Regions from separate parts of the Nitrincola sp. genome, predicted to be linked through region 1. Evidence: predicted binding sites of a transcription regulator. Region 1 holds the regulator's gene; each other region holds the start of a gene.
The links. Region 1 encodes sigma-54, which starts transcription at its own class of promoters, with help from an activator protein. Its sites were predicted from a motif close to TGGCACNNNNNTTGCTNT; they were not measured.
Positions count from the first base shown of each region.

Region 1 (7,607 bases):
AGTTGTTTGGGGAAGCGGTCAATGCCCAGATAACTACCGAAGGTACTGACACGCAAGTTCATCTGCAAGGGGCTGTATCCAGTGTGAATTTGGACCACCTCGCTGGTATAACACTATCCGACAGGCTTACTGGCAAAAGTCAGGCGCAGGTGGATATGACCTTTTGTGCTGAGTCGTCACGCTGCCCACGTATGGAGATACGTTCAGACCTGGTAGGAACAGCGGTTGATCTACCCTTGGTATTGGCAAAACCGGCTGAGGAGAGCCGCTCGCTGTATCTGGACATCTATCCTGAAAATTCACGTTTATCTTTTCACTATGATCAACTGCTGCAAGGTGTTATGGACTTGTCAGCTGAGCTGCGTGGACAGGTGTTGCTGGGCCAGGGGGTTCCGGTACTGCCGCAAACCGCCAGGCTTGAAGTATCTGGTGAGTTGGCTGGACTAAGCGCCCAAGGCTATATTCAACCCCCAGCATTGGTCTCTGAAGGCGAATGGATCGCTCGATTTGATTATCTGCATCTGCCCAGTGCAGATGCAGAGTCTGAATCTTCTGTGCCGTTGCTGCAATCGGGTAGTGATCAAATGCTCTCGGTAGATACCTCAGAGCTTCCCAGGCTTGATCTGCAAATTGATGACTTGCGTTTGGGTCAGCGGGCTTTGGGGCGCTGGCAATTGCGTATGCAACCACAAGCACAGCAGGTAACTTTTGAAGACATACAGGGTGAGCTGCTTGATTTCTCTGTGAGTGGCAGAGCCCATTGGCAAGCTGGGGCACATCCGGCCACAGACCTGACATTAAACCTGTCAGGCGCTGATTTGGCTGATGTGCTTGAGCTTTGGGGGCAGGGAAGGCCTCTGGAGACAACTCGGTTAGTATCTTCAGCACAATTGACCTGGCCAGGTGCTCCCTGGCAATTCAGTGTGGCTGAACTGGATGGTTTTTTCAGCTTTCAGGCTGAAGAGGGGCGTATTATTGAATCCGGTAGTGGGGCTAATTTACTACGCGTATTTGGGCTGCTTAACTTAAACACCCTGTCGAGACGTCTGCGGTTGGACTTCAGTGATTTGCTGCAACGCGGATTGGTGTTTGATGAGTTAAAGGCCAGCTATGATCTGAATCGGGGACTGGCGAGTACCCGTGAACCATTCATGCTCACTGGCCCATCGGCATCAATGGAAATTACCGGTAATGTCAATCTGAATACCCAACAGCTGAATAAGACCATTAAGGTGAGTGTGCCGCTGAGCAGCAATCTCACCCTCGGAGCGGTGCTGCTTGGAGCACCGCAGGTCGCTGGTGCGATATTCATTTTTGATAAAATTATGGGTGACCGAATCGAAAAAATGACCCGTATTGCCTATACATTAACGGGTCACTGGGATGATCCTCAGCTGAACCTGCTGAATGCCAACGAGGGCTGATGTCCTGGCTCAGTCTGACTCGGTGGTATCGCGCAGGAGTCGGAACAGCTTGCGGTATTGCACTGGTGGTTGCTGCTTTTCAATTTCCCGCCGGGTATTGCGGATCAACTGACGCAATAGCTGAATATCAGTCTGTGGATAGTCATTGATAAAAGCTTCCAGTGCTTCATTTCCGGCAGTACCTTCCAGTAGTAAGCGTTCACGCCATTGTTCAAGGCCATGAAATTTCTGGTTATGCGCCTGACTTGCGGTATCAAATTCATCCAGTGCCAGGCGGATGGCCTCCACGTCAGCATGTCGCATCAGTTTGCCAATAAACTGCATGTGGCGTTTCAATGCCCCGTTGGAGGTGATGCGTCGCGTTTCAGCTACAGCGGCACGGAGGACACTATCCATAGGAATTTTTTCCTGCTGGTCAGGGCGCAATTCGGTGATGCGCTTGCCCAGTTGCTTCAGGGCATCCATCTGTCGTTTCAGCTCGGAGCGGCTGACAATGGTATCCTCGTCATCGGCCTGAAAATTGTGTTGATCTGGTGGGTTCATAAGGGGGCTCTATTCCGGCTCATCAAAGCGGTTGTTAATCAGTGTGGTTATGGCTTCAAAAGCCTGTTGTTCATCCGTGCCTTCAATGCGAAGAATCAGCTCAGTGCCTTTGCTGGCGGCCAGCATCATTACCGCCATAATGCTTTTGCAGTCGACGCAACGGCCGCTTTTTTCAACTTGAATCTGGCTGGAAAAACCACTGGCCAGGGTGCTGAGTTTAGCCGCCGCTCGCGCATGTAAACCAAGTTTATTAATGATAGTGATGGGGGATTCAATCATGCTTTTCTCAATCAGGTCAGTTCGCGGTGACGGACATGGACACTGTCCATCGACAGGCTGAAATGGTTAGCAAGGTATTCTGCCAGATAGACCGAGCGATGTTGGCCACCGGTACAGCCGATACAGATTGTCAGGTAACTACGGTTATCCTGGCGAATACGTGGTAACCAGCGTTCCAGAAAGTGAGAGATATCCGCTATCATCTCATCCACATCGGTAGATTGCTGCAGAAACTCACGTACCTCTTTGTCCAGTCCGGTCAGTGGGCGCAATTCTGGTACCCAGTGAGGATTGGGTAGTGTGCGCACATCAAAGGTAAAGTCAGCGTCCAGTGGTACACCGTGTTTAAAGCCAAAAGACTCAAACAGCAGCGATAGCGATTGTTCTCGCCTGTTGGTAATTCGCAGTTTAATACGATCACGTAACTCATACAGCGTCAGCCGTGTAGTATCAATCCGCATGTCTGCCAGGGTGGCGATGGGTTCGAGTAAAACCCGTTCGTATTCGATCGCTTCATGTAATCCAGAATGCGTATCCGTGAGCGGATGCTTGCGTCGGGTTGCACTGAAACGTTTCAGCAGCGTCGATTCCGATGCGTCCAGGTAGATTACTTCACAACTCAGGTCATTGAACTGTTTGAGCTGTTCAAGTAACGCTGGAAAACGTTCCAGGTTGCTGGTCAGGTTTCGGGCGTCAATGCTGACAGCTATCCTGGAAGGATTTCCTGTGGCCTCGGTCATTTGCTTGATCAGCTCAGGTAATAGCATGGCTGGAAGATTGTCAATGCAATAAAAACCAGCATCTTCAAGTGCTTGCAGCGCCGTAGTTTTACCTGAACCGGATCGACCACTCAAAATGACCAGCTTCACAGCTTAGCTTCCTTGCCCGGCAGCGTTCATAAAACGACTGAACAGCGTGACGGCATCAGTAGCACCTCGCAGTGCTTCACGTATCTCTGACTGACTGAAGAGCTCGGCTAGACCAGCGAGTGTTTGTAAATGCTCTGTAGCCGCATCTTCAGGGACCAATAGGCAGCAGAGAAGGTCGACAGGACGGTTGTCTATCGCATCAAAATCAATAGGTTCTTTCAAGGTGATTAAAAGTGCGAGAGCTCTATTACAGCCAGCCAGACGACAGTGTGGGATCGCCACACCGTCGCCGATGCCTGTACTGCCGAGGCGTTCACGATTGAGCAGGGCGCTGAAGACATCTTCAGCTTCCAGTTCATCTATTTCGGCAGCCAGTGTTTCACTGGCAATTTCTAAAACACGTTTTTTACTGACGGCATCGATATGACAGAGTGTCAGGGATTCAGTCAGTAGTTCGGATATAGGCATGTGATAGTCAATAGTTAGTGGTTATTTATGAGATTTCATTTTTTCCTTGTGCTTAATGACCTGACGATCCAATTTGTCGATCATGGCATCTATTGCAGCATACATGTCATCCTGTTCGGCTTGTGCAAATATTTCACCTCCAGCTACATGTAAGTCAGCTTCAGCTTTCTGGCGCTGCTTCTCAACACTCAGGGTCACCTGTACGTTGGTAATATTGTCGAAATGACGCTCAAGACGCACGAATTTACTGCGAACGTACTCATTTAATGCATCTGTCAGTTCTACGTGATGACCGGTTATATTGATCTGCATGGTATCTCTCCTTAGTGCCGGTACGATGAGGTCGTACTCTATAGTTAATTAAAGCAGACGCTTGCGCTCATTAGAAGGCGGAATGCTTAACGCCTCACGATATTTTGCGACGGTACGTCTTGCTACGTTGATTCCCTGCTCTTTCAGCAGTTGTGCGATCTTGTTATCGCTGAGGGGTTTGGCTGTATTTTCAGCAGAAATCAACTTTTTGATCAGCGCTCGAATCGCTGTGGATGAAGCACCTTCTCCATCGGCCGTATTAACCTGACTGGAAAAGAAATATTTAAGCTCAAAAATACCTCTGGGGGTATGAATGAATTTTTGTGTGGTAACACGGGAAATGGTGGATTCATGCATGGATACCGCTTCAGCGATATCATGCAACACCATGGGTTTCATGGCTTCATCACCTGTGTCGAGAAAGTCGCGCTGTCGCTCGACAATCTCGGTTGCCACCTTTAGTAGCGTGTCATTGCGGCTCAGCAAACTTTTCAAAAACCAGCGCGCTTCCTGCAGGTGATTTTTCAAGTAGGTATTGTCGGCACTGCTGTCAGCACGTCGGATCAAATCCGCATACTGTGAATTGATCCGCAGTTTAGGAGCGATATCTGGATTAAGGGATACGATCCACTCATCCTGGATTTTACGCACCATGACATCGGGTATGACATATTCAGATTGAGTGGAGCTGATCAATGCGCCGGGTTTGGGGTTTAACGAGCGGATCAGGTTGATGACATTATCCAGTTCAACGTCATTCAGACGCATTTTGCGCATCAGTGTTTTGTAATCATGGCTGCCTAGCAGGGGTAAAAATTCCCGGCAAAGGCGAATTGCTTGCTCACGCCATTCGATCGTTTCTGGCAGTTGCCTGATCTGTATACACAGGCATTCACTCAGATCTCGGGCGGCTACCCCCGGTGGATCAAATTGCTGAACCCGGTGGAGTACCGCCAGAATTTCATCTTCATCGGCTTCCATGAACAGTTCCGGCTGTTGTGCCTGGAACTGTTCCAGTAGCTCGGCAAGGTCGCTACGCAGGTAGCCATCCGCATCCGTGGCGTCGATAATGGCCTCTGCCACCATATAGTCCTGTTCACTCATGGGGGTCAGGTTCAACTGCCAGATCAGATGATCCTGGAGGGTGTCTTCTCGGGTATCATTGTCTTGATTAGGCCAGTCGCCTTCGGCAGCAGAGCCTGAGCCTGGGCCTTGGCTTTGGAAGGTGTCTTCCCAGTTGCTGTCAGTGGGCAAGTCATCGGGAATGGATTCATTCCAGTCAGTATCTGCCCCAGTGTCTTCGTTTGAATTGTCTGACGTTTCGCTATTGCTGTTTAGTGCAGCGGTTTCTTTATCTTCATAGGTTTGATCCACGAGCGCTTCGGTCGTGTCAGATTCATCATCACTGACTTCCAGCAACGGGTTGCTGTCCAGCGCCTGCTGGATCTCCTGTTGTAGATCCAGTGTTGACAGCTGCAGCAGGCGGATGGCTTGTTGCAGCTGTGGCGTCATCGTGAGATGTTGGCCAATCTTGAGATGTAACGCTTGCTTCATATGCCGTTAAGATCACTTATTCAGAGGCAGGGATGGTGACTAAAGCCGGAACTGGTCGCCGAGATAGGCGCTGCGAACCTGCTTGTTGCCCATTATGTCAGATGGACTGCCATCTGCAAGGATGGCGCCTTCACTGACGATGTAGGCACGTTCACAAATGTCGAGGGTCTCGCGCACATTGTGATCAGTTATCAGTATACCTATATTACGTTCCTGAAGATGCCGTATGGTCTGTTTAATATCATTTACTGATATCGGATCAACACCCGCAAAGGGTTCATCCAGCAGAATGAAGCGTGGTTCCGTGGCCAATGCACGGGCTATCTCCACGCGCCGACGCTCCCCCCCAGACAGTGCCATACCTGGGCTGTTGCGTAGATGGGTAATATGGAATTCCTGTAGCAGCTCTTCCAGTAACTGGGTGCGGTCTGATTTGGATAACTCCTTACGGGTTTCCAGAATGGCCATCAGATTGTCGCTGACACTCAGCTTTCTGAACACCGAAGCTTCCTGTGGCAGATAGCCGATGCCTTTTTTGGCGCGGCTGTGCATAGGCAATTGGGTGATATCCTGCTGTGCAAGACGAATATTGCCCTTGTCGGCATTTACCAGTCCCACGATCATATAGAAGCAGGTCGTTTTACCCGCACCATTTGGACCCAGCAGACCCACAATTTCGCCCTGGCTGATTTTCAGGGAAACGTCGCGAACAACATCACGTCCTTTATAGGACTTGGCCAGATGCAGGGCTTCCAGAGTGGTGGTCATGGCTACTGGTTGCCTTTCGGTTGAATGATCATTTGCACGCGCTGGCCATCCTGAGACTCGCTTCTGAATGCATCCACGACAGATTTATCCATGTCATAGACGATGCGATCTCCGGTGAACTCGTCGGCGTCCTGCATAACGCGAGCGTTTTCAGTAATGGTTACCGTCTGAGTGGGTACCTGGTAATCCATACGTAATCCATAGGCCTTGGTTGTAGGCTGGTTGGCACTGGCTTGCTGATGAAACTCAGCAGGGGAGCCAGTCGATAAAATTCTGGAAATACTACCGGCATTATCACGGTGCATTTCGACACGTGAACCCAGCATCAGCATGGTGCCCTGACGTATTTCAACTGATCCGGTATACACAGCGACGCCAGTGAGTTCGTTCATGCTGGCGTGATCGGCTGAGACATAGATTGGCTGCTCCTGGTCTTCAGGCAGGGCGTAAGCAGTCTGACTCAGTATCAGTAGTGCTGTGATCAGGCACAGCATTAACATTTTAGTATGTCGCATAATATCCTCTTACGTCAGACAGCAGGTCTATACGGTGTTCTTTTAGCCACGCCTGCATGCCGATAGCATCGGTACGGTTGGTTCCCTGTTGAATCTGAACGGGAGCATCGGTTTCGGCATAATCATCCGGTGGCAGTAATGTCATGACTGATGTCGTCAGTACCCAAGGTGTTTCTGCAGCCGAATTATCAATAACCCTGACGTTTCCTGCAAGTTCAATCTTGCTTTCATCGTCTGGCATGCTGCCGAGGTCGGACGAAATCTGTGTATCGCCACGTCCATCGCGAGGCAGTGTAATCAATGGGCTGTTCAGTGTGATCAGCTCCGGTGCCGGGAAATGCTGCAAATGGGGTGACTGGACGATGCGTGAGAGTTGTCCGTTTTCATCGAATACACTGATGTACGCATCGCGGATAAAAAAGTCCACTCGATCTGGATTATCCGGGTCACCTGAAACGGTTTCACCAGGACTGCCAAAAATGCCCCAGTACACCAGCGCGGCCAGTAGTATTGCCAGACCGGTTATCAGTTTCAGGCGGGCGGCACTAAACATCAGCGAAATTCCTCAATCAGACCGGTCAGTTTACCCTGAGCTGATAACAGTACTTCGCAGAATTCCCGTGCCGCTCCATGACCGCCTTGGCGGGAGGTACACCAATCGGCTTCCTGGCAGACTACCGGATGACCATTGGGAACAGAGACACCAAAAGCGACCGTAATGATGGCCGCCAGGTCCGGCAGATCATCGCCAATATAGGCGGTAGTGGTTGCGCTGTCTCCACTTTCTAACCAGATTTCTTCCAGAGCTGTCAGCTTGTCTTCACGCCCCTGTATCAGCCAGTCAACGCCGAGTGCTTTGGCGCGCATGCTCACTT
Region 1 is NZ_JBLXDN010000001.1:332,446-340,052, reverse strand. Features, by position in the region: gene ACN0R1_RS01575 (YhdP family protein) at 1-1,424, shown strand, start outside; gene yjgA (ribosome biogenesis factor YjgA) at 1,434-1,967, opposite strand; gene ACN0R1_RS01565 (HPr family phosphocarrier protein) at 1,977-2,246, opposite strand; gene rapZ (RNase adapter RapZ) at 2,258-3,115, opposite strand; gene ACN0R1_RS01555 (PTS sugar transporter subunit IIA) at 3,119-3,583, opposite strand; gene hpf (ribosome hibernation promoting factor) at 3,605-3,895, opposite strand; gene ACN0R1_RS01545 (RNA polymerase factor sigma-54) at 3,944-5,449, opposite strand; gene lptB (LPS export ABC transporter ATP-binding protein) at 5,489-6,217, opposite strand; gene lptA (lipopolysaccharide transport periplasmic protein LptA) at 6,220-6,732, opposite strand; gene lptC (LPS export ABC transporter periplasmic protein LptC) at 6,719-7,285, opposite strand; gene ACN0R1_RS01525 (KdsC family phosphatase) at 7,285-7,607, opposite strand, start outside.

Region 2 (7,607 bases), on a different contig from region 1:
CTCCTGTAGTGCTGGAAATCGGCTTTGGCATGGGTGATTCCCTGATTGAGATGGCGCGGCAGATGCCGGAGAAAAACTTTATTGGTATTGAAGTGCATCCGCCTGGCGTCGGGCGCTTACTGGGGCGTATCGAGGAAGAAAAACTGACCAATATCCGGGTGTTCTGCGATGATGCAATTGAAGTCTTATCTCACTGTATAGCCGATGCCAGTCTGGATACACTGCAGTTGTTTTTCCCTGACCCCTGGCCCAAAAAACGTCATAATAAACGCCGCATAGTACAGCCAGCGTTTGCTCAGAGCCTGCGTGAAAAACTGAAAGTAGGTGGGCAGTTTCATATGGCAACGGACTGGGAGCCCTATGCCGAACATATGATGGAAGTCATGTCAGCGGCCGATGGCTATGAGAATACGGCGGGTACTGGGATTTATGCGCCTCAGCCGGAGTGGCGTCCAGTCACGAAATTTCAGAAACGCGGTGAGAATCTTGGCCATGGTGTCTGGGATCTGATTTTTACCCGAACAGTCTGAACTAAGACAGCAGCCGTTCATCGGCTGCTGTCTGGTGTGTTCAAGAGTTGCTGTTCTGACGCTGTTCTTGACGTTGTTCCTGGCGCATTTCACGACGCTCGCCTCGGTCAGGGCGTCCCTCCATATCACAGCCACCACGTCGGTCACCACGGAATCCCTGAGGGTTTTTGCCGCGCATCTCATCCATCTGTTCCAGTTGCTCAGGGGTTAAAATCGCACTTAAACGTTCGCGCATCTCGGCGTGTTTGGCCTGCATGGCTTCCCGTTGAGCTTCGCGTTCTTCGCGATTTTCTTCCCAGAGCGCTTCCATTTGGCTGCGTTGCTCTTCACTGAGGTTCAGTGTTTCAGCAAAACGCTGCATAGGAGGTTCTCTATCACCTGGGCCTGGACCTTTCTGAGCCAGAGCCATAGTGCCGATGGCAAGACCCAGCGTTAAAATACCCAGTTGAGCCAGTTTGGTAGTTTTCATGTTGAAATCCTCTTGGTTTAATCGTTTTTCGATGGATTAAGTATGCGCCAGGTAAGTGCAAAGCAGGGTTGCGTAAAGGTAAAGTTGCGTAAAGGCACGTGCACTGGTATCAAATCGTCTTATGATAGAGGCCTAAAGGAGTGCCTTATGAATAAAGCCGTACATTTGTTGATCGTTGATGATGATGTGTCCCTTTGTGAGTTACTGAGTAACTACTTGAGCCACGAGGGATTTCAGGTCAGTCTGGCACATTCGGCTGAAGCGGCGCAGCAGTGGCTATCGGCCAATCAAGCGCCTGATTTGATGATTCTGGATATTATGATGCCGGGAAAAAGTGGCTTGGAACTATTGCAGACTCTGCGTCCAGCCATCCAGGTGCCGGTGGTCATGCTCACTGGGCGTGGTGATGATATAGACCGTATTCTGGGCCTGGAGATGGGGGCCGATGATTATCTGCCGAAACCCTGTAATCCGCGTGAGCTACTGGCCAGAATCCGTGCGGTGTTGCGGCGCAGCCAGGCGCCGATTGTTGCTTCCCGAGCTTTGGAATTATCTGGCATTTATCTGGACCCGGCCACACGCCAGGTGAGCCTGCTGGATCAGCCTCTAGAACTGACCAGTACCGAATTTAATGTGTTGCACACCCTGATGAGCCATGCCGGTGAAGTGGTGAGTAAAGAATCGTTGACTGAAAAGGTGTTGCATCGAAAACTCACTCTTTATGATCGTGCGCTGGATGTTCATGTCAGTCGGGTTCGCCAGAAGCTGGCGGAGGTATCAGATTCGGCTGCTGAGTTGATCAAAACCGTGCGTGGACAGGGTTATCAGTTTATCAGGACCAGCGCATGAGATGGCATCAGCACCTTTACTGGAAAATATTTCTGGCCACCTGGCTGATTAGTGCCGTGCTAATGGGTGGGTTGGTGTATGGCTTGTTGCGGGTGAGTGAAACCCGTCACTGGCAGGATTTGCTTGAAGCGAAAGCCGCAGGGCATGCGCAACTGATTGTCGAACGCCATGAAATCGGTATACATGAGTCATCTCGTGGGGGTGGAGATAGAGGCGGGCGTGGTCGTATACCACTACGCGTTACAAACTTGGCGGATGGTGAAGTCATTTCCGATTTCCGCTACCCCATTCCAGCTACTGAAACAGCAAGCCTTGTGATTGAATCGGATACCGGCAAACGCTATCGGGTAGATATGCCCTTGCCTGAACAGCCGGTACATCTTGAGCGGATGCTGCGCTTCTTGCTGTCGGTACAGATGGTGTTGATTCTGGTTATGTCGGCATTGGTGGCGTTGCTGGTCAGTTATCTGGTGGTTCGACCGGTCAACCGACTGCGAGATTTTGCCCGTTCGCTCTATGATGAGCAAAATCTGAGTAGCCGTACTGAGGGATATCTCAGTCGCAGAACCGATGAAATCGGTGAGTTGGCCAGGGAATTTGATTCCATGGCGGGCTATGTGGAAAAAACATTGAATGCGCGTCAAAATCTGCTTAGGGATGTGTCGCATGAATTACGGGCTCCCCTGGCAAGGTTGCAGGTCGCTGCCGGCATTCTGGAACAGCAATCCGGTGAGCAGATTAATGCGCTGCATGGTCAGATCAGTCGAGAGTGCGACCAGTTGGCGCATCTGATTGATGAATTGATGTCGCTATCCCGGTTGGATGATATGACCCTGGAGCTGCAGTCGCCGGCGCCACTGAAACCCCTGCTGGAGCAAATACGTCAGGATTATTCACTGCTCTACCCAGATCATCAAATCAGCCTGCGGATAGAACCTGACTCACTGACTTTTTCACAGAGCAGTGTCTTGCTGAACCGCATACTGGGTAATGCACTGCAAAATGCACTGAAGTACACACCAGCAGGTGGGCAGGTATTATTAACCGCTTATCGTCAGGGCAGGCAACTGTGTTTGGCTATCAGTGATGATGGTCCGGGTGTAGATGCCAGTCTGTTGAAGGATATTTTTGAACCTTTTGTCCGCGGTGGGTCAACCCAACAGGGTTACGGACTGGGCTTGAGTATTCTACGCGGTGCTGTCAGACGTCTGGGTGGTGAAGTACGTGCCGAGAATTTAAGTGAAGGCGGTTTCAGATTGACGGTTTGTTTGCCAGCTGAGCCTGCCTGAAATAGCGTCAGACAGGCTCATTGAACATTACAGCGCGTCAGGCCCGGTTTCACCGGTACGAATACGGATAACCTGTTCCAGTGGTGTGACGAAAATTTTGCCATCACCTATTTTGCCAGTATTGGCCGTTTTGCTAATGGCTTCGATGACCTGGTCTGTCATGTCATCATCTACAGCCACTTCAATTTTTACTTTTGGCAGGAAATCGACTACATATTCAGCGCCGCGGTAGAGTTCGGTATGGCCTTTCTGACGTCCAAAGCCTTTAACCTCAGTGACAGTGACGCCTTGAATGCCTATTTCAGACAGTGCTTCACGTACATCATCGAGTTTAAACGGCTTGATGACCGCAGTAATCAGCTTCATGGTTACACTCCTCAAAGATCTGCTGCAACAGCAGACGTGGTTTTCCTGTGATAATTGTTAAGGCGAAGTATACCTGCATTCTTCAGCCTAAGCATATCTGACGTGTCTATACTGGCTCAGTTCTTCAAAACAGCTTATGCGGTAAAAAAGAAAGGGGCCAATAAAGGCCCCTTCTCTGATTGGATCAAGGTTTATTTTTTCGAGGTAGCAAACTCAGGATAAGCTTCCATACCACATTCAGCCAGATCGACACCTGCATATTCTTCTTCTTCAGTCACACGGATACCCATGATGGCTTTCAGAATAACCCAGACAATCAGACTGGCAATGAATACCCAGGCGAAGATAACGACGATACCCAGAATCTGAGAGCCGAAGTTTGCATCACCGTTAGTCAGAGGAACTGCCAGCAGTCCCCAGATACCGACAACACCGTGAACAGAGATAGCACCTACTGGATCATCAATTTTGATTTTGTCGAGCATGATGATTGAGACAACAACGATCAAACCACCGATAGCACCGATAAACGCAGCCGCAGGAGCAGAAGGTGTCAGAGGTCCGGCTGTGATTGCCACCAGACCTGCCAGTGCGCCGTTAAGTGCCATGGTCAGATCGGCTTTTTTGAACCACAGGCGTGCAAAGATCAGTGCCGCAATGACACCAGCCGCCGCTGCCGCATTGGTGTTCACGAACACCTGTGCTACGTTGTTGGCAGAGTCTATGTTAGACATTTTCAGCTCTGAACCACCGTTAAAGCCGAACCAGCCCAGCCACAGGATAAGGGTACCTAGTGTTGCCAGCGGCATGTTGGCACCAGGAATGGCGTTGATCTGACCGTCTTTACCATACTTACCCTTACGAGCACCCAGTACAATAACACCTGCCAAGGCTGCAGCAGCGCCCGCCATGTGAACGATGCCGGAACCTGCATAGTCAGAGAAGCCTGCTTCGCTGAGGAAACCGCCACCCCAAGTCCAGAAACCGCTGACTGGGTAGATAAAGCCTGTCATGACAACAGCAAAGGCCAGGAATGCCCAAAGCTTCATACGCTCAGCAACGGCACCGGACACAATTGACATACAGGTTGCAACGAACACGACCTGGAAGAAGAAATCGGAACGCATAGAGTAGTAAGGTGCGTCTTCATCACCAGAGAGCACTTCAGCAACACTGTTTTCAGTACCAATCAAACCACCAAAGTTGGGGAAGATAGCACCGCCATCTGAGCTGTACATGATGTAGTAACCACACAGCAAGTACATGGTACAGGCGATGGCGTAGAGTGCGACGTTCTTGGTTAGTATTTCCGTGGTGTTCTTGGCACGAACCAGACCGGCCTCAAGCATGGCAAAACCAGCGGCCATCCACATGACCAGTGCACCACAGATCAGAAAGTAAAAGGTATCGATAGCATAGGCAAGGTGCTTGACCTCACTTGCCGTTGTAAGAAGAAGTTCTTCCATTGTTCAGCCCTCCATCAGGCGTGTAATCAAGAGTTCGGATTAGAGCGCGTCGTGGCCGGATTCACCGGTACGGATGCGAATAACCTGCTCAAGTGGCACCACAAAAATCTTACCGTCACCAATCTTGCCGGTTTGAGCGGCTTTACTGATGGCTTCCACTACCTGGTCAACCACATCGTCGGATACGGCGGCGTCGATTCTGACTTTAGGCAGAAAATCCACCACATATTCAGCACCGCGATAGAGTTCGGTATGGCCTTTCTGGCGACCGAAACCTTTAACTTCAGTGACGGTAATGCCCTGAATGCCGATTTCGGACAAGGATTCGCGTACATCGTCCAGCTTGAACGGTTTTATGATTGCTGAAACCAGTTTCATTGGTCTGTCTCCCCATGGATACAAAATCATCGAACAATTGAGTCGGCGGAAAGCTGTTTCAACTGCTCGCCTTGACCGGTTCTTTGCGAAAGGCGTGCCATAAAATAAAATTTATATAACAAACAACTAATTAACTGGTTTTTACACGCATAATGAGTTGATTTTTGCGTCGCACCAATGAGCAAGTAATCCATTATGGTGCGCCAAAATAGGGCATGCACTTTATTGGTGCGCCAATGGTTGGTGCTTCGAAGATGCTAAAAAAAACCAGATCCGTTAAGCTTGTCGTAGTTTTAAAATGCATCCAAAAATTGTCAGAGGCGGCAAGGTTATGATTCATCAAAAAATAGCTGAAGGGCTTTCAGAACAGTTTACCCATTTCATTAATGCTACCCGTGAGTTGCCGGGCCAGCAGGCCGTTCAGCAGCAGCTACAATCCATGCTGCAGCAGACCTTGAGCCGGCTGGATCTGGTAACTCGGGAAGAGTTTGATGCACAGCAAGCTGTACTGCTGAGAACGCGCGAAAAACTCGAAGCGCTGGAAAAACAAGTTGCCGCAATGGAAGCGGCTGCACTAGAGCAGACAAGTAATACCTAAGTGAGTACACCTGAACCGGATAGGCTTTGATACCATCAAGGCGTATTGGATCCGCTTAACTTCATATAGCCAGGGAAGGTTCTATGTCATTAGCCGTTATACACAGCCGAGCTCAGCTTGGCATTCAGTCACCCTCCGTTACCGTTGAAGTGCATTTGTCCGGCGGTTTGCCCGGCCTTGCGATTGTTGGTCTGCCAGAAACGGCGGTCAAAGAGAGTAAGGAGCGGGTACGCAGTGCCCTGATTAATGCAGGCTTTGATTTTCCGCAACGCCGCATCACCGTCAACCTGGCGCCAGCTGATCTACCCAAAGAAGGAGGGCGTTATGATCTGGCTATCGCATTGGGTATCTTGCAAGCATCTGGTCAGTTAAAAAGCAAAACACTGGATCAACATGAAGTGGTTGCCGAGTTGGCCTTATCAGGCAGTATTCGCTCCATTCGAGGCGCTTTGCCCGTTGCCATAGCCTGTGGGCAGGCTGGGCGCATATTGATTTTGCCGCGTAGCAATGCCGATGAAGCTACTCTGTTGGGAGACACTCCTGTGATTGCCGTGGATCATCTGCTGGAGGTGTGTGCCTATTTAAGAGGGCAGGAGCAGCGCACGTATCATCAGCCACAGCCTGTTGTGTTAGCGGCACAGCAGGGCCCGGACCTGGCGGATATTAAGGGCCAGCTGCAGGCCAGGCGGGCGCTCGAGGTGGCGGCTGCAGGGCAGCTTAATCTGTTATTTGCCGGTCCACCCGGTAGCGGTAAAAGCCTGCTGGCCGCTTGTCTGCCAGGTATTTTGCCTGAATTATCCTTGTCAGAACGACTGGATGTGGCGGCCATTCATTCACTGGTCGGTTTGCCGGTTCAACCTTGCAGTGAAGGTGTGCGGCCTTTTCGTGCCGTTCACCACAATGCGTCACCGGTGGCCTTAGTGGGAGGGGGATCAAATCATCCCAAACCTGGTGAAATATCACTGGCCACACATGGGGTACTGTTCCTCGATGAGATGCCCGAGTTCCCCCGGCGGGTGCTGGATTTGTTGCGGGAGCCGCTAGAAACCGGACGAATACTGATTTCTCGTGCCCTAAGTAAAATTGAATATCCGGCCGCGTTTCAACTGGTGGGAGCAATGAACCCCTGCCCCTGTGGCTACTATCAGGACGGCACCGATCGCTGTATCTGTAGCCCGGATCAGATACGTCGCTATCAGGGGCGTATTTCCGGACCTTTTATGGATCGAATCGATTTGCAGCTTTGGGTGTCGGCATTACCGGCGGATGCCTTGTTACAAGCATCATTCGTGGCTGAATCCAGCGCTATTGTCAGAGAGCGTGTAGAGCAAGCGCGTGAGCGCCAGCAGCAGCGTCAGGGGTGCAGTAATCGTTATCTGAGCGGACGTGCATTGGATCAATATTGTGCGCTGGATACCGAGACTACTCAACTGCTGACACTGGCGATGCGGCGACTGCATTTGTCGGCACGCGGATGCCATCGAATTTTACGTATAGCCAGAACGCTGGCTGATCTGGAAGCCAGTCCAACCATAGGGCAAACGCATCTGCTTGAAGCGCTTGCCTTCAGAGGGATGCAAACGCAGACGGGCTATCAAGCAGTTGCAGAAACTGCACCAGAGGTACCGGACGGCTGAAATAGTAACCCTGTGCCATCTGACA
Region 2 is NZ_JBLXDN010000006.1:46,077-53,683, forward strand. Features, by position in the region: gene trmB (tRNA (guanosine(46)-N7)-methyltransferase TrmB) at 1-530, shown strand, start outside; gene ACN0R1_RS06335 (Spy/CpxP family protein refolding chaperone) at 571-999, opposite strand; gene ACN0R1_RS06340 (response regulator) at 1,147-1,848, shown strand; gene ACN0R1_RS06345 (ATP-binding protein) at 1,845-3,137, shown strand; gene glnK (P-II family nitrogen regulator) at 3,165-3,503, opposite strand; gene ACN0R1_RS06355 (ammonium transporter) at 3,695-4,969, opposite strand; gene glnK (P-II family nitrogen regulator) at 5,009-5,347, opposite strand; gene ACN0R1_RS06365 (accessory factor UbiK family protein) at 5,679-5,945, shown strand; gene ACN0R1_RS06370 (YifB family Mg chelatase-like AAA ATPase) at 6,029-7,582, shown strand; gene ACN0R1_RS06375 (putative bifunctional diguanylate cyclase/phosphodiesterase) at 7,512-7,607, opposite strand, start outside.
Region 2: the regulator sigma-54 is predicted to act here: its motif matches at 5,430-5,447, upstream of glnK (P-II family nitrogen regulator).

Region 3 (7,607 bases), on a different contig from region 1:
TACCAAAAGCTGGGTGTGTGGCCGGTGCTGGGAATCAGTCTGCTGCTATTACTGCTCAGCTTGTGGCCAAGACCCTGGCGAGCGTTCAAAGATCACCCCATGGCAGGCTGAGCAGACCTCAATCACAGCACTTTGAATTAACAGCTGCTGTTCACCACAACTGACACATTGCAAACGTCCCGGCAAGGTAATTTCGCCCGCCAGATATTGCTGATCAGCATGCGTTAACTGTTCACGTAACAGCTCATGCTGCACGCGGGTTTTATCCGCCAACTCCCACAGCCGGTTCATTACAGTCTGCTCCAGCGCATTCAGATCAAAATTCAACCAGGCGGCAATCCCTTCGCCAGTTTCATGCGCATAATAGCCTATCTGTTTCAGATCACGTTCAATATAGGCTCGGAGAAGGTCCATTTCATCCCGAGTCATCTCTTCAGCCGCCATCTCCAGTTCGATAGCCTCCTGAATAGTTTCCTGCAGTGATTCCCAGGTCGATTCACCGGCTTCATCGATATTTCGGCGCAACCTGTCCAGAATACGATCATAGACTTCGGGGGCCACTTCGGAATGCTTTACCGGTTTTTTATCTGAATCTTGCATATCTACTCCTTAATCACCGTCAGGGTGATGAGATTAAGCTCTGTTTGCAGGCTTGTATATATTGTATGCTATGCCGCATCTGTAAATCTTTCCAATAAATTACGAGTGGCTGCAGAAGTTACCTTCTCCCGGGCCCATGAATAAGAGTTTTAACCAGATACGATGAACGAGCACTATCAGCCGCAGGAAATAGAACCCCTTGCCCAGCGCTTCTGGGAAGAAAAGGGAAGTTTTAAAGCCATTAATGACCCGCAGAAAGAAAAATTCTACTGCCTGTCTATGTTCCCCTACCCCAGCGGTCGACTGCACATGGGGCACGTACGTAACTACACCATTGGCGACGTCATTTCACGCTACCAGCGCATGCAGGGTAAAAGTGTACTGCAACCCATGGGTTGGGACGCGTTCGGTCTGCCTGCTGAAAATGCGGCGATCAACAACAAAGTAGCTCCCGCCAAGTGGACCTACGAAAACATTGACTACATGCGCAATCAACTCTGTCGCATGGGGTTCGGTTACGACTGGTCGCGTGAACTGGCCACCTGCCACCCGGAATACTATCGCTGGGAACAATGGTTCTTCACCAAGCTGATGAAAAAAGGGCTGGTTTACAAGCGTGATGCCGAAGTGAACTGGGACCCAGTCGATCAGACCGTATTGGCCAACGAACAGGTCATAGATGGTCGCGGCTGGCGCTCTGGTGCCCTGGTAGAACGTAAAAAAATACCGCAATGGTTCCTGAAAATCACCGACTACGCCGATCAGTTATTAGATGATCTGGATAAGCTGGAGCACTGGCCTGAGCAGGTCAAGACCATGCAGCGTAACTGGATAGGCCGTTCAAAAGGGGCTGAAATCAGCTTCCATGTACCCGATTATGGTGATCTGGAAGTCTTTACCACTCGCCCAGATACCCTGCTGGGCGTCACCTATATGGCTGTAGCGCCACAGCACCCATTGGCACTCAAAGCGGCTGAAAGCAATTCAGACATCGCCGAATTCATTGCCGACTGCCGCAATATGAAAGTGGCCGAAGCTGACATGGCCGTGATGGAAAAGAAGGGAATTGCGCTGGGTATTGAAGCCGTGCACCCCCTGACAGGAGAGTTAGTCCCTGTCTGGACTGCCAACTTCGTACTGATGGATTACGGCTCGGGGGCCGTCATGTCAGTACCCGCCCATGATCAGCGGGACTGGGAGTTCGCCCAGAAGTATGGCCTGCCACTCAAGCAGGTCATCACCAGCCAGAACGACCAGGTTGAAATTAACCTGGAGAAAGAAGCCTTTACCGAAAAAGGTCCGTTAATCAATTCCGGTGACTATGATGACCTGGAATTCGATATGGCATTCAAGGCCATTACCAAGGAATTATCGCGCCGCAAACGCGGCAAAGTGACCATTCATTACCGCCTGCGTGACTGGGGCGTTTCCCGTCAGCGTTACTGGGGTGCACCTATTCCAGTGATTAACTGTCCGGACTGTGGACCGGTCGCTGTGCCGGAAGACCAACTGCCAGTGGTGCTTCCAGAAGACGTCGAATTTGACGGTGTCGGCTCACCACTTAAAAAAATGGCCAGCTTCATCCAGACCACTTGCCCTGAATGTGGTGGTCCGGCTGAACGCGAAACCGACACCTTCGATACCTTTATGGAATCCAGTTGGTATGCGGCCCGTTTTGCCAGCCGCTCTTCAGCCAACGCCATGCTCGATCCGGCTCAGTCCAGTTACTGGCTGCCCGTAGATCAGTATATTGGCGGCATAGAACATGCCATTTTGCATCTGCTTTACTCTCGCTTTTATCACAAGTTGCTGCGTGATGAAGGCCTGGTCGACTCAGACGAGCCGTTTACACGTTTGCTCTGCCAGGGGATGGTGCTGGCCGAAACCTATTACCGCGAAGATGAGCGTGGTGCTCAGACCTGGATAGCCCCGACCGATGTCGTTACTGAAACCGATGACAAAGGCCGCATTATCAGTGCTCGCCACAAGCTAGATGGCGAACCGGTGATCGTGTCCGGCATGGCGAAGATGTCTAAATCTAAAAACAATGGTATCGACCCACAGGTGATGATTGATCGCTACGGTGCCGATACTGTGCGTCTGTTCATGATGTTTGCAGCACCACCTGAGCAATCTCTGGAATGGTCTGATTCGGCCGTTGAAGGAGCGCATCGCTTCCTTCGCCGTCTGTGGAAACAGGTTCATGATCATCTTCAGCACAGCCTGCCAGTCAGTTCACTGACAGCCTCAGACCTGAGTGATGAACAAACTGAGTTGCGCCGCAAGGTACATGAAACAATTCAAAAAGTAACCGATGACACTGAACGGCGCCAGACTTTCAATACAGCTATTGCCGCTATCATGGAACTGTCCAATGCGATTGGCCGCTTTCATGATGTTAGCCCACAGGGTCGTGCTGTTATGCACGAAGCGCTGGAAACAGCCGTGCTGCTGCTGTCACCCATCGTCCCGCATATCTGCCACCAACTCTGGCAGCATCTCGGCCACAAGCAGGCAGTGATCTCGGCTGCCTGGCCACAGGTGGATGAAGCCGCGTTGACACGGGCAACTGTAGAAATTGTGGTACAGGTGAATGGCAAGGTACGTGCTCGTATTGAAGTCGCGGCTGATGCTGATGAAGATACCTTGTTGCATTTAGCACTGGCTGAAGAAAATGTGCAGAAACACATGCAGGGTAAAACCCTGCGCAAGAAAATTGCCGTTCCCAATAAGCTGCTTAACATCGTGGTAGGCTAGGAGATCCCTATGATCCATCTAACTGGCTCTCAAACCCCGTTTCAGCGGTGGCAGGTTCAAGTACTGCTGTTAGCACTACTCCTGCTGTTGCTAAGCGGCTGTGGCTTCAAACTGCGGGGGCTCTATGATATTCCTGAATCTCTGAAGCAGGTGACACTGCTGAGCGACTCGAATGACTCTCGACTGGAGAACATTCTAAAACAGGCGCTGGAAGCCAATGGCGTGGAAATTACCGGTCAGGCACCTTATCGTATCGAACTGATGGAGCAGCGATTTGACCGCCGCACCCTGTCATTGGATAGCAGTGCAAGAGCATCGGAATACGAGCTGCGTGGTGAAGTCACCTTCAGAGTGACTAACCAGGACGGAGAGGAATTACTACCCGCACGCTCCTTGATATCTGAGCGCTCCTACAACGTAGATAGCAGCAACATTACCGCCAGTGACTCACAGGAACCGGTATTACGCCAGCAGATGCATCAGGATCTGGCACAGCAGATCATGCGCCAGTATATTCGCTTGCGCCCACCGGCCTCTGCTAACTGATAATGAAACTCCGAACCGAACAATTGCCCGGGGCCTTGCAGCGATTTTCTGCCAGCCCCGTTTTTATGGTAATCGGTGACGAACCCTTGCAATCTCAAGAAGCTGCCGATCAGATTCGTGCTTACCTGAGACAGCAGGGGTTTAGTGAACGTGATGTGCATCAATCAGATAGCCATTTCAGCTGGGAAACCACCTTATTGGGCACAAATGAACTGTCCCTGTTTGCTGATCGCAAGATTGTCGAGATCCGCTTGGGTAGTCATAAGATCAATAAAGGCGATGGTCAGTTACTGCTCACCTGGCTCAAGGATCCTCCACCTGATACCGCATTACTGCTGATTATGGAAAAAGCCGATGCCGCCAGCCGTAAAGCGGCCTGGTTCAAACATCTGGAAGCAGAAGGCTTACTTGTCGAGGTACACGCCCCTGACGCGGCACAACTGCCACAATGGTTGTCGCAGCGTGCAATTTCACAGGGCATGCAACTCAACGATGAGGCCCTGCAGGTATTGGCAGAGCGTATTGAAGGCAATCTTTTGGCGGCACACCAGGAACTGGCTAAACTACAACTACTCTTTCCAGGTACCCAAATCAGTGCAGAGCAGGTTATAGCATCGGTATCAGACAGCTCACGTTATGATGTATTTGCATTAACAGAAGCCGCCCTGAGCCGACAGCCCGAGCGCTGTGAAAAAATTCTAACGGCATTGATTCAGGAAGGACTTGAAGCACCCGTAGTGCTTTGGGCTCTGACCCGGGAAATCCGTACGCTGTATAATGTTCAGTTGGCTCTGCAGCAGGGTCAACAATACGATAACCTGTGCCAAAAAGAACGCATCTGGGGTAAACGTAAAGCATTGGTCCGTAAAGCCAGCCAGAACCTGGCTTCGACAACACTGGAATCTCTACTGAAATCCGCGGCTCTGGCTGACCATGCCATCAAGGGAATGACTGACCAAAGCCCTTGGCTGATCATCCGTCAAATCGCTCTCAAGCTTGCGGGAGTGTCTCTATTACCGACTCCGGAGGTTCTATGAAGTCAGCCCTAGCCTTACTGCTCGGCATGCTGTTCTTGACTGCCTGTGACGCTGAGGTGCCGCCAGCAAAAATGACCAGCGGGGATCAGCTTTATGCCTACTACTGTAAGGAATGCCACACTTATCAGGGCCTTGGAGCCGAGCTGCAGAACCTGCCAGCCGGTGTCAGCCAACTGCAGGTGCATGACGTTGTCCTGATCATTAAACATGGCTATCAATTTGGCCATCCGATGGGGCACTTTCCAGACCTAAGCAACGAACAAGCCAATACTGTTGCCCGTTATGCCGTTGATCTGCGCCGGCGTCAACGCGAACAACGCCTGCAACAAGATACACAGTCTGTAGACTGAACTCCCAGTCGTACTCTGCCCCATATCTAAGCAGCCGGTATAGAATTGGACGATTATGACGCATTTTTATACTGATCATTAACCTTCAAAAACACCCTGACCGATACTACACTACCCGGATACCCTGACCTCCAGTCTAATTCTTCAGCTTTAGCACAAGCTGGCACGGACTCTGCTTACATTCCCTTCCAGAACATTATATAACCAGAAATAAATAACTGACTAACCTTTGGGTATGTCTATGACTGTGTTTTAAGCCGCCCCAACAACCTTTCTGAGGATTGACCTATGGATGAGCTGCAAACCCCTTCCCTTGCAGAGCTACATGCTCTGATCGAAATGACAAACACCCTGAACATGGAGATTTTTTATTGGTGGTGTACCGCCCTGATGATACTGATACATGCTGGATTTCTATCCTATGAAATTGGCGCATCTCGACTAAAAAATGCTCTGGCTGCTGGGGTGAAAAACATTCTCGCCTTCGCACTGATCATACCGGTTGTTTACCTGGTCGGCTGGGCAATTTACAACGCTTTTCCGGATGGGCTAGTGCCCAGAATGGATGCTCTTATAGCATCCATGCCCTGGAGCGAATCGATGGGACCAAACATCCAGGATAATGCCACCGGCATTTTCTGGGGTGCTTTCGCCCTTTTTGCAGCCACGACCGGCTCTATTTTCTCAGGTGCTATTATCGAACGCGCGCGTGTCAGTGCTTTTCTGGTTCTGACTCTATTACTCGGAGGCGTCCTTTGGCTGCTGGCGGCGGCCTGGGGCTGGCATCCAGAAGGTTGGCTGACGGTAAAATGGGGTTACCACGATGTAGGTGCTGCAGGTGTAGTGCATATGGTTGCTGGCTTTTTTGCCCTGGCCGTGGTGATTAACCTGGGACCGCGTATCGGCCGTTTTAACCCTGACGGCTCGGTCAACCCAATAGCCGGTCATAGCATGCCCATGAGTGTCGTCGGGCTAATGTTGATCATTGTCGGCTTTTTTGGCTTTCTCGGTGGCTGCATCATCTATAACGGAGGTGCACAATGGATCAACATTTACGGTCAACCGACCACCCTCTCAGCTTTTTCTTTTAACACATTAATGGGCTTTGCCGGTGGTGTTGTCGGTGCCTACCTGGTCAGCCGCGAACCTTTCTGGATGATGTCTGGCGGATTGGTCGGTATTATTTCAGTTGCTCCAGGGCTGGACCTTTACCACCCAGGACTGGCTTACTTGATCGCCCTCGGCGTCGGCTGTTTAGCGCCCATGGTAAATCAGTTATTGCTGCGCCTTCGCATTGATGATGCCGTAGGTGCTTTTGCTGTACATGGTTTCGCTGGATTTGCCGGACTACTGATCAGCGGCATTTTTCTCAGCGGTTACCCCAACATGGAAGGTATGGCCGATATCAGCTTTACCGGTCAACTGGTGGGCGCAATTGTGATGGCTTCACTCGGATTCATTCCAGGCTACCTGCTCTCTTACTTGCTAAAGCAGGTTGGTATGTTGCGCGTTCCCGCACAGGCCGAAGAGCGCGGACTTGATCTGACCGAAGTACCTGCACAAGCCTATCCCGAATGGGCAGCGATGCATGGGCAAGCCCCCGTTAGCCGTTTCGAGAACAGCCACTCAACCGCGTCTATAGCGATGGAAAACAAACTTGCTTAAACCAAATCAGACAGCATTAACCTATAACATCTATTTAGGAAATCAATCATGAGTTTAACTACATTTGAAGGCGCCAGCGCCGTATTTACCTTCTTTGACAAACCCGTGATACTGGGCCTGATAACACTTGGCGTTGCCGCAGCGGTGACACTCGTGGTGGTCGCTAGTGCAATACACGAGAAACACAGTTTCAGCAGCCCGATGGATCCTTTGAAAAATCGCTGATAGTCGATTCACTGGCAGCTCCGTTAATAGAGCTGCCAGTGCCTAGGATGAAATCGTTATGACAGCTCATATCAGCGGTCAACTTTCGTCATCATCCTCATCGGCTTCCATACCTAGTTCTTTGATCTTACGGGTAAGGGTATTACGCCCCCAGCCTAACAACTCCGCCGCATCCCGCTTACGCCCTGCGGTATGCTTCAGCGCGATCTCTATCATTGCCTGCTCGAACATTGGCAAGGCTTCATTGAGAATGGATTTGCGACCACGACTCAACTGTTGATCAGCCCAGCTACGTAACAACTGATCCCAACTGCCGCCAACAGGTTGACTGATTTCTGGTCGATCAAGTAGCTCTGGGGGTAAATCGGAGATCAACACCTCCCGACCTGAAGCCATTACTGTCAACCAGCGGCAGGTATTCTCCAAT
Region 3 is NZ_JBLXDN010000016.1:47,762-55,368, forward strand. Features, by position in the region: gene lnt (apolipoprotein N-acyltransferase) at 1-111, shown strand, start outside; gene ACN0R1_RS12905 (zinc ribbon-containing protein) at 49-600, opposite strand; gene leuS (leucine--tRNA ligase) at 763-3,357, shown strand; gene lptE (LPS assembly lipoprotein LptE) at 3,367-3,903, shown strand; gene holA (DNA polymerase III subunit delta) at 3,906-4,940, shown strand; gene ACN0R1_RS12925 (c-type cytochrome) at 4,937-5,290, shown strand; gene ACN0R1_RS12930 (ammonium transporter) at 5,579-6,955, shown strand; gene ACN0R1_RS12935 (hypothetical protein) at 7,004-7,180, shown strand; gene glnG (nitrogen regulation protein NR(I)) at 7,259-7,607, opposite strand, start outside.
Region 3: the regulator sigma-54 is predicted to act here: its motif matches at 5,452-5,469, upstream of ACN0R1_RS12930 (ammonium transporter).

Region 4 (7,607 bases), on a different contig from region 1:
CGTTGAGAAGGGGTACCAGAATGATTGCCAGAACCAGCAGTGCCAGCAGCACTTGTCCGCCACGGTCTTGTTTAATCAGATTCCATAACATGGCTTAATCCTCAGCGGCACGGCCACGCTGTGGGAAGAGTCCACGGGGCCTTTTCTGAATAAAGAGAATGATGAACACCAGTACCAGAATTTTTGCCAGTACGGCACCTGTCATGGGCTCAACCAGTTTGGTTGCCACACCGAGTGTCATGCCTGCTACCAGGGTACCCCAGATATTCCCGACACCGCCAAATACCACCACCATGAACGAATCGATGATGTAGGCTTGACCCAGGTTAGGCCCTACATTGGTGATCTGCGACAGTGCAACACCGGCTATGCCCGCGACACCTGAGCCGAGGCCAAAGGTCATCATGTCCACCCGTTCAGAGCGCACCCCCATGGCTCTGGCCATGGCGCGGTTCTGGGAAACGGCGCGCACCTGCAAACCCAGCGCTGTGCGCTTGAGGATCAGCAGTAACGCAAAGAATACGATGAAGCAGAATAAGATGATGTAGAGTCGATTCAGGGTGATGGCAAACACCGGGTTAAACTCCAGCATGCCGCTCATCCAGGAGGGGGTTTCAACACTGCGGTTCAGTGGCGAGAAAATCGAGCGTACTGCTTGCTGCAGCACCAGGCTGATACCGAAAGTAGCCAGTAGTGTCTCTAACGGACGACCATACAGGAAGCGGATTACCCCGCGTTCAATTGCAATACCGACCAGACCTGATACCACAAAGGCAGCTGGAATGGCCACCAGAATCGACAGGCCGATATGCTCAGGCATGAGTTGTTGTATGACAAAGGTGGTGTAGGCGCCGATCATGATCAGCTCACCGTGGGCCATATTAATCACGCCCATCACACCAAAAGTGATGGCCAGGCCTATAGCTGCCAGTACCAGCACCGACCCCAGGCTGAGTCCAAAATAGAGCGTCTCCAGTCCCTTATAGAATTTTATCTTCTGATCAATCTTGACCAGTGCGGTATCGGCCTGAGCTTTCAGATTGTCATCATCAGTTGCATCACTGAACTGCATCAGCGCATTACGGGCGCGCGGTTCCAGTGAACCACTGAGGGTATCAATCGCATCACTCAGCGCGGTAACATCGTTACGGGACAGAGTGTCGATTGCCAGTGCCACGGCCATTAATTCGCGGACTTTCGGGTGTGTCTCTTCAGGGTAGGCATTGCGAATCAGGGTTAAGGTATCTTCATCAAAATCCCGCATCAGCTGTTTGACAGCGCCTAGACGTTTTGCAGATAGCTCAGACGATAAGCCGGTCAGCGCCATCACTTGGCGGATTTGTGAGCGCTGAGCGTTGTTAACTGTGACTCGGCGAAAGTCTCTGCGGCTCTCGATGATTCGGGTTTCATCACCTAACAGGCGCTCGGCCGGTTGACCTTCTTCGTGCTGCTTAAGCTGATAGAGTCGGTCATCACTGCGGTTTCGATAGAGGTTGCCGTCAAGCAACAGTGCCAGCAATGTAAGTTGTTCTGGGTGCTCCGAACCTGCGAGCAGCTCAATGGCTCTGGCGGTATCGTTTCTGTCTGAAGAAACCAGCAGGGCTTCAAATTCGAGTAATAACGGCTCTTCATCGAAAGCCGCTGCTGTTTGCACAGCACTTAAGAGTAACAGGGTTATCAGCCCCATGATGCGTAACTTACGCACTATCCGGCTTGTCATGTTGGAGTTCCTGACGCTTGGCTGGGAGGGGCCGGTCCGGATACTAAGTCCAGACCGGCATTTGCAGCGGAAAGCTGTTACTCGAAGTTTTGACCTGAACAGGTCTTGGTGACTACGTTGTAGTTACCGCACTCCAGCGGCTTGCGCCAATCTGAGATGATATCTTTGGAGCCTTCCAGAAAGTCTGACCAGGCATCACCGGCCACCGTACTTGGAGTCTGCCAAACTACGTCAAACTGGCCATCGTCCTGGATTTCACCGATCAATACCGGTTTAGTAATGTGATGGTTAGGCATCATCGCCGCATAGCCACCTGTCAGGTTAGGTACAGTAACACCGATAATGGCTTCCTGAACGGCTGAGGGATCAGTTGTCCCGGCTTTGTTAACAGCCTCAACCCACATGTTAAAGCCGATGTAATGGGCTTCCATCGGGTCGTTGGTTACGCGATCGGTATCACCGATAAAATCATGCCATTTTTCGATAAAGTCATCGTTAACTTCGCTATCAACGCTCATGAAGTAGTTCCAGGCAGCCAGATGGCCGACCAATGGCGTGGTATCAATGCCGGATAGCTCCTCTTCACCTACCGAAAAGGCTATGACTGGAATATCTTCAGCTGAAATGCCTTGTGAGCCCAGTTCGCTATAGAAAGGTACGTTGGCATCGCCATTGATGGTGGAGACAACCGCGGTTTTCTTGCCGGCTGAGCCGAAGGTGCGGATATCAGATACGATGGTCTGCCAGTCAGAGTGACCGAAAGGCGTGTAGTTGATCATGATATCGGCTTCAGCGACGCCTTTTTGTTTCAGGTAGGCTTCCAGAATGCGATTGGTGGTACGTGGGTAGACATAGTCTGTGCCTGCCAGCACCCAGCGTTCAATGCCCAGTTCATTCATCAGGTAATCCACCGCGGGGATGGCCTGCTGGTTAGGTGCGGCACCGGTATAGAAGACGTTTTTGGATGATTCTTCACCTTCGTACTGAACCGGATAGAACATCAGGCCATTGAGTTCTTCAACTACCGGCAAAACAGATTTACGTGAAACAGAGGTCCAGGCACCAAAAATAGCGGCCACCTGATCCCGCTCCAGCAATTCGCGTGCACGCTCTGCAAATAGTGGCCAGTCAGATGCCGGGTCAACTACAACCGCTTCCAACTGTTTGCCCAACAGGCCGCCTTTGGCGTTCTGCTCTTCGATCAACATCAGCATGGTGTCTTTCAGTGTGGTCTCACTGATGGCCATGGTACCGGACAGTGAATGCAACACACCCACTTTAATGGTTTCTGATGCCTGAGCGGTAATGGCGGCTATAGACAGAGCCAGGGCACAGGATGCGGTAGCGAGCTTTGTTTTAATCTGTTTCATCGGTCTGATCCTATTTGGTTTATACGTCGAACCAGTCAGGAGCAGAATTTATGCCAACTTATAAAAACAGCTGTTTTATCATAGAGTAATTCATGTCGCCCAGACTTTCGCAGGGGTCGTTTTTAGCCGTTATGTGTTGTGTGTGCGTGATATGAGTGCGTAGAAAAATAGTTGAGACTGTCTGAGTGCACTCTATTGGTGCTTTAGGGGAGGCGCGGTTGTAGTTGCTGCCCAATCTCGATCTCATGTTGCTCAAACCAGCCTTGATTGACTTCCAATGCAAAGCTGGAGGCTTGGTCAGCACAGTGGAGTTCTTCTGATAGGGGCTGCATATCACTCAACTGTAGCAGGGTGAAATTTTCATCCAGAAAGGCCAGTGTCAGCGGAATATAGGTATTACGCATCCAGAAGCATTGGCGTGGCTGGGGGTCGAGAATAAACAGCATGCCCGCATCGGCTGACAGCTCCTGACGGTGCATCAACCCCCGAGAGCGCTGTTCTGGACTGAGCGCGACTTCAACTACAAGTTGCTGTTCCTGAATATCAAACAGCAGATATTCAACGCCTGTATCAGCCAGAAGCTGGATGGGAAGGCAGAGCAGGCAGGTCATTATCCAATGCTGAAACAGGGTGCGCATGGTTAATTTTTCCGTTTTTCAGCCACTTTGCGTGCGTGTTTTTCGGCTCGGTGCTGTTCAGCCGCTTTGACGGCATCTGTGCCCAGGTGTGCTTCGCCACGCTCACGTGCCAGTTTGATCTGCTGCTGTCTGGCCGCATAGCGCTGACGCTGCTCTGGTGTTTGAGTGTCGTAACAATGATGGCAGCTAACCCCTTCTTCATACTGAGGGTGCTGCTTGTCAGCGTCAGACAAGGGCATACGACACCCGGCGCAGAGTGAATAATGGCCTGGCTGCAGGTCATGGTCAACGGTGACGCGATTGTCGAATACAAAGCACTCTCCTTGCCAGAGTGACTCGGTTTCAGGCACTTCTTCAAGGTATTTAAGAATACCGCCATGCAGGTGGTAGACGTCTTCAAAACCTTGCTCTTTCAAATAGGCGGTGCTCTTTTCACAACGTATGCCGCCGGTACAAAACATGGCGACTTTCTTGTGCTTCTGGCTGTCCAGTTGGCTTTTGACGTAAGCTGGAAATTCGCGAAAGCTGTCGGTTTTCGGGTTGATAGCACCTTTAAAGGTGCCTAGACCGATTTCATAATCATTGCGGGTATCCACCAGCAGCACATCCGGGTCACTGATCAGGGCATTCCAGTCAGCTGGCTCAATATAGGTTCCGACAACCTGTTTCGGATCTATGCCTTCAACGCCCAGCGTAACGATCTCTTTTTTCAGTTTCACCTTGGTCCGGTAGAAGGGCTGCTCGTCAGCCAGCGATTCCTTGTAATCTATGCCCTGAAAGCGCGTATCGGCGGCAAACCAGTCTTTTAGCGTGTCTATCGCCTGACGGCTGCCGGCCAGGGTACCGTTAACGCCTTCTTGTGCCAGTAGCAGGGTGCCCCGAATCTGTGCATTTTCCAGCAGCGCCTGCAACTCTGGTCGCAGCTGCTTATAGTCGTTCAGGGTTACAAACTTATACAGGGCACAAACAACAATCGTGGACATGGAGCTACCGCCGGGTTAACGACCTGGAAGGTCAAAATAGTTGATTAAATTGATCTGGAATTATACCACGCTTTGCGCTTTTTGCGCGGCTTGCCAAAGGCTGTCCAGCTGCGTCAGCCAGTGGCCCATGACCTGCCAGGGATCATTGCATCCCAGGTCGGGTAGCCGGGTTTCTAATAGCTGGCGTTCAGCTGGACTCAATCCCAGCATACGCTGCAGTGCCACAGCATCGATCCAGGGATTACCGCGTACAGCGTATTCCCAGTCGATCAATTGAATGCCTTGATCTGTGATTAACAGGTTGCCGGGGTGCAGGTCCTGATGAATCAGACAAAAATCCTTAGTATTCCAGTGGCAACAAATAGCCAGCAGCTGCTCGGCCAAAGCGTCGTAGGACGGTCCCGCCAGCACTGCATAGTCGTGAATCAACTGCACATAGTCATTTGGTGCCACATCAAAGGGGTGCTGCCAAAGCGTTACAACGGCGTGTAACAGTTGCTGCCGCTGATGCGGGTTTAGCGTGTCCTGCATAGGTTCGGCATTGGCGTCTGCCACAAACAACACGCCTTCTGGCAGGCAAAGCTCCAGTCGGGGTACCCAGGGTTTGGGTTGCAGAGTTTCTAGTACCTTCAATTCCAGTTGTCGGTTTGCTCCCGGTGGTGTCACACCAAACTCACGCCATATATACACCTGCTCCGCAGTATGCAGCCGCCAGTGCCGGTTACGGCTGCCCTGACCCAAAAATTGCATCGATTGAATAGGGGGAAGGTGGTCCCGCACTGCCTGGGGCAGTATGGCTGAAAGGTGGTGCCTTAAGTCGGTCATGATATACTCAGTTTATCTCATCGGGGTGCCAATAGGCTGAGAGTTTACCCGCTGAACCTGATCCAGTTAATACTGGCGTAGGAATTGAGATATCAGCCTGTTGCTGATTCCTTTCTGAGCCGGTATCGAATCTCCGGAGTCCAGCTGTGAAAATCCGTACCAATACCTGCAAACTGATGGCCGTCGCGTTGCTGTTGCTGATAACGGTGAACGTGCAAGCGCGTGTACTAAATGTCTATACCTACAGTAGTTTTACCACTAGCTGGGGACCGGGTCCGGCGCTGAAAGAGCTGTTTGAAGCCCAGTGTGATTGCGAGGTGAACTTCACCAGCAGTGATGATGGGGTATCGCTGTTAAATCGGTTGCGGCTGGAAGGCGACAGCACCCGTGCCGATGTTATTGTCGGGCTGGATGATCTGCTGATGCCGCAGGCGCGTCGATTAGCCCTGGTGCAGCCGCATGGTTTTACGCTTTCAGACTGGCCGTTACGTGAATCACTGGATTGGCAGGATAGTCATTTTATCCCCTTTGATTTTGGCTACTTCGCCTTTATTTACGATAGCCGCAAGGTGAGCGAACCTGCGACGTCTTTATCTGCGCTGATTAACAGTGATGCCAGTATTATCTATCAGGACCCGCGTACCAGTACGCCAGGTCAGGGCCTGATGCACTGGATGCAGGCTGTCTATAAGGATGACGCCGCACAGGCCTGGCAGCAGCTTGCCGAGAATACTGTAACGGTTACCAAAGGCTGGTCGGAGGCCTATGGCATGTTCCTGCAGGGCGAGGCCGATTATGTACTCAGTTATTCTACCTCACCGGCCTATCACCAACTGGCAGAAGATATGGATGCCTACCAGGCGACCCGGTTTGAAGAGGGACACACGGCGCAGGTGGAAGTGGCGGCGCTATCAGCTTATAGCCGTGAGCCTGAACTGGGACGGGCGTTCTTGGCCTTCCTGCTGAGTAAAGAGGCACAGACATTGTTGCCCGAGACCAACTGGATGCTACCGGTGCGTAGTGATATCGACTTGCCAGCCGCTTTTGCAGATGCGGAGCGTGAGGTTATCGGCTTTGGCTCAGATGAAGTCGATGCGCAGCGGCGCGAATGGATTAATATCTGGCGCAATGCTGTTAGTCGTTAATATGGCCGTCACACACTTTTCATCCGCCAGACCGCTATCATTGGCTCAATTACCTGGCTGGTTGGCACTGTGCCTGATAGTTGGGATCAGCCTGCTGGCATTTTTGGCTCTGGCAGGCTGGGGTCAGGCTGAACCTTATGGTTACCTGTTACAGGAGCGCTGGTTCTGGGAGTTGCTGCGTTTTTCACTCTGGCAGGCACTGCTGAGTGCGGCTCTGTCGACCCTGCTGGCTCTACCCTTGGCGCGTAGCCTGGCCTTAGATCCCAAACTGCCGGGTAAACCCTGGTTTCTGAGCTGGTGTTTGCTGTGTTTTGTCATGCCCTCCCTGATATTGATTACCGGGCTGGTGGCCCTCTTCGGTCGATCAGGTTGGCTGACCCCTTGGTTGGGAGAAAGCTGGCGGTTGTATGGGCTCAATGGCATTTTGCTGGCACATGTGTTTCTCAATCTGCCTTTTGCTATCCGTGTCTTAACCTTTCAATGGCAAAGTGTTCCGGCGAACACCTGGAAGCTCTCGGCACAACTGGGTATGACCGGGTGGCAGCGTTTCAGAGTGATTGAGTGGCCGGTGATCAGAGGTGTCCTGCCAGCGGTCAGCGGGTTTATTTTTCTGCTGTGTTTTAACAGCTTTGCTGTCGTGTTGGCACTGGGCGGCGGGCCCTCGGCGAGCACCCTGGAAGTGGCGATTTTTCAGGCGCTGAAATATGATTTCAATCCATCAGAAGCACTGTTTCTGGCCTGGACACAGCTACTGGTAGCGGGCGGTATTTTTATGGTCTTCAGTCGCATGGGGCGTTTTCAATGGCTGGCACCCGCGCAGGCGGGGCCCGTCTGGTTGCCTAGGCTGAGCCTTATGTTCCGCTGGTCCGGGCGGTTGGGGTATCTGCTCTGTGTGTTGTTTCTTACATTGCCGATTCTGGTGTTGC
Region 4 is NZ_JBLXDN010000017.1:27,906-35,512, reverse strand. Features, by position in the region: gene urtC (urea ABC transporter permease subunit UrtC) at 1-91, opposite strand, end outside; gene urtB (urea ABC transporter permease subunit UrtB) at 95-1,720, opposite strand; gene urtA (urea ABC transporter substrate-binding protein) at 1,798-3,090, opposite strand; gene ACN0R1_RS13210 (DUF192 domain-containing protein) at 3,294-3,728, opposite strand; gene ACN0R1_RS13205 (rhodanese-related sulfurtransferase) at 3,731-4,711, opposite strand; gene ACN0R1_RS13200 (phosphotransferase) at 4,772-5,536, opposite strand; TPP riboswitch at 5,548-5,637, shown strand; gene thiB (thiamine ABC transporter substrate binding subunit) at 5,683-6,681, shown strand; gene ACN0R1_RS13190 (thiamine/thiamine pyrophosphate ABC transporter permease ThiP) at 6,611-7,607, shown strand, end outside.
Region 4: the regulator sigma-54 is predicted to act here: its motif matches at 3,129-3,146, upstream of urtA (urea ABC transporter substrate-binding protein).